One region of the Sporosarcina sp. Y1009 genome, then DNA from elsewhere that is predicted to be linked to it. Evidence: riboswitches for the same ligand, from Rfam matches in the RefSeq annotation. Region 1 holds a riboswitch; the other holds the start of a gene.
The links. Region 1 has a riboswitch for lysine ahead of AC25Y1_RS17400 (aspartate kinase). Riboswitches for the same ligand answer to the same signal wherever they lie in the genome.
Positions count from the first base shown of each region.

Region 2: linked by a shared signal. The riboswitch ahead of AC25Y1_RS16370 (Na+/H+ antiporter NhaC family protein) and the one ahead of AC25Y1_RS17400 (aspartate kinase) in region 1 are both predicted to bind lysine.

Region 1 is NZ_JBYHFO010000020.1:50,869-54,085, reverse strand. Features, by position in the region: gene uvrC (excinuclease ABC subunit UvrC) at 1-1,777, shown strand, start outside; lysine riboswitch at 1,858-2,033, shown strand; gene AC25Y1_RS17400 (aspartate kinase) at 2,122-3,217, shown strand, end outside.
Region 2 is NZ_JBYHFO010000017.1:38,392-41,608, forward strand. Features, by position in the region: gene AC25Y1_RS16370 (Na+/H+ antiporter NhaC family protein) at 1-1,443, opposite strand, end outside; lysine riboswitch at 1,578-1,758, opposite strand; gene yunB (sporulation protein YunB) at 1,816-2,586, opposite strand; gene AC25Y1_RS16380 (bifunctional metallophosphatase/5'-nucleotidase) at 2,601-3,217, opposite strand, start outside.

The DNA of each region.
Region 1 (3,217 bases):
CTATATAAAAGAAAAACTGGCCATCTTGCCTGATCATCCTGGTTGTTATTTAATGAAGGATCGACAAGGCACGGTTATTTACGTTGGAAAAGCAAAAGTGCTAAAACAACGTGTCCGTAGTTACTTTACAGGTAGTCACGACGGAAAAACACAGCGACTGGTGGCTGAAATTGTTGATTTTGAGACAATTATTACGACATCAGATATAGAAGCGCTCATCCTGGAACTAAATTTAATCAAGCAATATGACCCTAAATACAACATTATGTTAAAAGATGATAAATCTTATCCATACTTAAAAATAACGTCTGAAAAACATCCGAAATTAATTATCACAAGGACTGTTAAAAAAGATAAAGGAAAGTACTTTGGACCCTATCCAAATGCTTTCGCAGCCACTGAAACGAAAAAACTTCTGGATCGAATTTATCCATATCGAAAATGTGAAGTTTTACCTAACCGTGCATGTTTGTACTACCATCTAGGACAATGTCTTGCACCTTGTATTAACGAAGTTGAAGATGACGCTTATAAAGATATGATTTTGAATATAACCCGTTTTTTAAACGGTGGATATAAAGAAGTGAAAAAAGAATTAACTGGAAAAATGACTGCAGCTGCAGAAGCACTTGAATTTGAACGTGCGAAAGAATTTCGAGATCAAATTACAAACATTGAAATGGTTATGGAAAAACAAACGATGACCATGAATGATTTTACGGATCGAGATATTTTTGGCTATGCGGTAGACAATGGATGGATGTGTGTCCAAGTGTTTTTTGTGCGGCAAGGGAAGTTAATAGAACGCGATGTTTCTATTTTTCCGCTTTATCAAGATCCAGATCAGGAAATGCTGACATTTATTGGTCAATTTTATGCCAAGTCGAATCATATAAAACCAAAAGAAGTTTTACTCCCTTCAACAGTTGATGCTCAAATCGTTCATCAATTACTGGGAGTAAATGTATATATCCCGCAAAGAGGAAAAAAGAAAAGTCTGGTAGACCTTGCCAGCAAAAACGCGAAGATTTCCTTGTCGGAAAAGTTTCAATTGATAGAACGTCAGGAATCTCGAACAATTGGCGCATGTGAAGCACTTGGAGAAGCGATGAATATCGCGGTGCCATTTCGTATAGAAGCTTTTGACAATTCGCATACGTACGGAGCAGATCCAGTTTCTGCAATGGTGTCGTTTGTTGACGGAAAACCTAATCGAAAAGATTATCGTAAATATAAAACGAAAACGGCAGCTATGCATGATGATTATGGTGCCATGCGTGAAGTTGTTCGTCGTCGTTATATTCGTGTATTGAAAGAAGGATTACCATTACCAGATTTAATCGTCATTGATGGTGGAAAAGGACATATGGAAGTTGCGCGTAGTGTGATTGAAGATGAACTGGGGTTGTCAATTCCAATTGCAGGTCTTGCAAAGGATGATAAACACCAAACATCTCAACTGCTCTATGGGAATCCAATCGAGAAAATTCCGTTGAAAAGTAACAGCGAAGCCTTTTATCTGTTGCAACGTATTCAAGATGAAGTGCATCGTTTTGCGATTACTTTTCACAGACAACGAAGAGGTGCAAATTCAATTACTTCTGCACTCGATGACATTCCTGGTGTGGGTCCAAAGAGAAAAACGCAATTGCTCACACATTTTGGTTCAGTAAAAAAAATTCGAGAAGCATCATCTTCAGAGCTTCAAAAAGCGGGAATCCCGCAGAAGTTGGCTGAATCGATTGAAACCCATTTTCAAGAAAAATTTGCAAAGTGAAAAATAGTGTGATAAAGTGAATGCACTGAATTTTTTTCACTAGTTGAAGTTTATTCAACCAAAAAAGAATAACCCCTCTTAGTGAGGATAGAGGTGCGAATGCAAAGAGTATATTCCATGAAGGTGACAGCCTAATGACTGGAATTGAAAGGTGTATTTGCCGAAGTGTGTAATTGTCTGTTAGCAATTACCTACTGGATTTTCGTTGAAGAAACGGAGATTTGTCAGGAATATTACCTGGAGAGCTATCCCGAAGGAGACGCTTTTTTAGCGAATCTCAAATCGGATCAGCTCTCATATACATATGAGGGCTGTTTTGCGTACAGGAGAAAGACGGTGGAGTTTTGGAACGAATTGTTATGAAATTTGGTGGAACATCGGTCGCAAACGAAGAAAGAATCGAAAGAGCAGCTGCATTGATTGTCGAAGAAGTTCGCCGAGGCAAACAGGTCGCTGTGGTCGTTTCTGCGATGGGCAAAACGACGGATACATTAGTAGCATTGGCAAACAGTTTAAACCCGACGGCATCACGTAGAGAGCTTGATATGCTGCTATCAACTGGGGAGCAAGTGACTGCTTCTCTACTAGCAATGGCGATTACAGCAAAAGGTATTCCAGCGAATTCATTTACAGGTTGGCAAGCAGGTCTAGAAACCGATTCAGTTCACGGCAATGCGCGAATTGAAAAAGTTAACCCTGAAAAAGTGTTAAATCTACTTGAGGGTGGTGGGGTCGCTGTCATAACAGGGTTTCAAGGAATTGATAAACAAAATGAGTTAACGACACTTGGACGTGGAGGTTCTGATACAAGCGCAGTTGCCATCGCAATTTCACTCGAAGCAACTTGTTGTGACATTTATACAGATGTTGAAGGCGTCTTTACCACAGATCCACGAATGATTGAGAGTGCCAGCAAGCTTGTTGAAATATCCTATGATGAAATGCTTGAACTTGCGAATTTAGGGGCAGGGGTTCTTCATCCCAGAGCGATTGAATTTGCTAAAAATCATAACTTAGTGCTTCGTGTACGACCCGCACATATGGAAGGTTCAGGGACTGTTATTAGGGAGGAAATTGAAATGGAAAATAATCTGATTGTACGTGGTGTCGCTTTTGAGAAAGAGATTGTTCGTATTACGGTGATGTACGATGTTCCATACAATGGCTCACTAGCAAATGTTTTTACAAAACTTGCTGAACATCATATTAACGTTGACATAATCGTTCAAACAATTATGGAAGGCGAACAACCATCTGTTTCCTTTTCGATCAAAAATGAAGACTTTGCAGAAGCGATAAATGTTTTAGAATTGCATAAAAGTGAACTCGGTTATCGTAGAGCAGATTACGAAGTTGGATTAGCAAAAGTATCGATTGTCGGCAGCGGAATGGTCTCGAATCCAGGGGTTGCAGCCAAAATGTTCGATAATCTTCGAAATG
Region 2 (3,217 bases), on a different contig from region 1:
AATTAGTGCATAAGGTAATTGTGTGGTTACGTGATCAATGATGTTACTCCCCGCTCCAGTGGAAGACAGAATTGTCGTATCTGAAATCGGTGAACAATGATCTCCAAAAACTGCGCCGGCAAGAACTGCAGCAAGTGCAGGTAATAATAATTCCGGAGATGCATCCAACATAATTTGCCCCGCGATAGGAAGTAGTATACCAAAAGACCCCCACGACGTTCCTGTCGAGAATGCCATCAAGCCAGCAAGAACAAACATTATTACAGGCAGGAATGCGATCGGAAGATTTGCTTTACTAACAACATCAGATAAGTATAGACCCGTATCCAATCCTTCTATTATATAGGTAAGGCCCCATGCCAAAACCAATATTAAAATCGCTGGCATCATAGCATTTAATCCACTTACGACTGCACGCCACATTAAGGAAAGCGTTGCAGTCTCATTTCGCTTCATTTGCAGTACATATAAAATACCTGCTACTACAGTTCCGGATAGTCCACCAATCAGTAACGATAATGGAACATCTGTATTTTCAAAGATTGTCCAAATACTCGCTTCCAGTCCTTGTGCAATACTCGCTTCATAGCCCGTCCAAATCATCGCCGCGAATATGACTACAACTAACGTTAAAATAGGCCCTATAAGATCGAAAACTTTCCCATGTGAATGGACAGGAAAGTCTTCTTTTAATTGTCCCGGTATTTCCTTATTCGGATTAAAAAGTTGACCTGTTTCACTAGCAAGTTTTTCATGTTTTTTCATTTCAAAGAAATCAATATTTGTCCATGCAAAGAAAAATACCATCGCAAGTGTTGACACAACATAAAAATTCATGGGTGCCATTAATATAAAAGCAGAAAGTGGTGAATAACTAACCGCCGCAGCCCCTCCAAAAATAATCCCAAGCAACCCAATGATATAAGCACCCCAACTTGAAATTGGCGATACGACACAAACAGGTGCTGAAGTTGAATCGATAAAATACGCTAATTTAGCACGAGAAATTTTGTGTTTGTCCGTAATGGGCCGTGAAATTTGGCCGACTGCAAGTGCATTAAAGTAATCGTCAACAAAAATGGCAATTCCTAGACAGACTGTCAGTAACTTTGCGCCCCTCTTTGTTTTAATACGATGCACAGCCCAGTCGGCAAATGCTATACTCCCGCCTGATAAACTTACAAAGGCAGTAATGACGCCAAGTAGTAATATAAATAGCATAATATTTATATTTCCCGTATTTATTGTACTCGAATCCCAATCCCAAAACGATACCGTTATCGCTCTCCACAATGCGCCTAGAGATTCACTTGGTGAAAATGCAGCCACTAAAATTGCGCCTACAATAATTCCCGATCCAAGTGATAGTAAAACCCTCCGCGTAATAAGCACCATGACAATGGCTATTATCGGTGGGATAATTGATACCCATGTTCCATCCATTCTTAAATCCTCCATTTTGGTAAGGTAGGGATATTCAGGAAATTAAAAACCGGTCCTTGTGCATACGAGATGCATGAGGAACCGGCTTTTCTACTTTATCGTTTTGTTGGATAACTAAGTTGATTATCAAACGCACGATTTGTAGCTCATCATACGCGCATTCGCAGTATGACAGTGCCATCCCTTTTCGGAATGACCCCAGCTTAATCGGCTTGACAACCACATTAAACTTCGGCAAAGCTTCCTTTTACACACGGTCTACGAATGTCTATCTCGCGTGTGTTACTCTTAAGCAATGCAGCCTCTACCCTATCGATATTTTTTTCTACAGCTAATCTTAACATGATTCGCTCTCTTTTTCAACCGTACCCTTTACTCACCTTTTGGAAGCTCAATCGGAACTTCGAATTGGGCTGCACCACCAGCGTCGCCTGAACTGAAAATATGTGGAACTGCGCCTTGTACTAAACCAATTGCAACTGGAATTTTTTGTTCAACAACAGCTGTTTTCGTTGCCAGGGGCACGATGATCTCAACGTTTACGCGTATTATAATATTCACTTCAATATAGGCATTATTGATGCCAAACGGTTCTATGGATGCTACTACATTTGCTTGCACGTCCCCAATCACGTGAAAGCGAATTGGAATTCTAGGGCCTAGATTTCCTAGTAATGGAACCCCTGTCGCCTGCCCAATTGGCAAGAAAAAGACAACGCCACCTTGATCTTCCATCTTCACTGGATCATATTCTATGTCGTCAGACGGCAACATATCAAGGTTTCCTGCTTCTACTTGCGCCAAGTGCATCTCAACTAGATTTCTCGTATCGGCTAATACTCTATTAATAATCTCCGTATTGAATTTAGTTGTCACCATATTTGATGTATCCGTAGGGACATGTTCAATGATGTCATTGACGTCTAGGATATTTGCAACCCTTGTACTGATCGCCTGATTAATGACGTGTGCCGCAATTTTTGTCGTTTGCCTTTCTGCATATCGAACATAAGTTGGCGTGAGTCTCGCATTAACCACAAAGAAGAAGAAAACAATGGCAGCTAAGATCGCTGGAATTAATAGCGGAACCAGTTTGCGCTTTCGGCGCTTAGATCTTCGTCCTACCTGTCCTTGGAATTTCAAAACGACTCCTCCTGCTATAGATTATGCTCAGGAGGAGCCGTTGATTCTTCGAAATATTTCCGGCCATAGTCACTTGCAATATCTCTTATTAATTCGGGCATATAATACTCTTTTTTCGCATGTTGTAAAGACGGAAAAAAGAAGCCGAATGTGAACATATCAAGCGTTGCCAATGTATACATCTCACCCGGAACAACTTCACGATTTCCTGCAAAAAGTTTTCCGTGCCTATTTTTATATAGTCGTTCATAGAGCATCGCGCCCATAAGCGCACCACGGAATCCTAATCCCTTCACTGTTATCTTCGGCCAGTCTTCATTCAACGATAACTCATGGATTTCGATCAATTCCGTTCCTTCAAGTGATATCAAGCAGACATTTATCGGGTGTGGCAGTAAAGAATGCATATCTTCTTTCGTAACCCAACCGCTGTCAAGACTTCCAAGAAATATTCCCGCGTTAAACATGGCACAATCTGCTTTTGTATAATCAATTAAAGCACGACCGAAAAAAGCAGAGAGCGCACTCGGCGCAAATAGATTTTGCTTTAACAGACTCGGATTGTAAAAGAGTTTTTCTTGCATTGCCTGTTTTCCAAGATCCAGTACGGTATTTAGACTTTGTACATCTT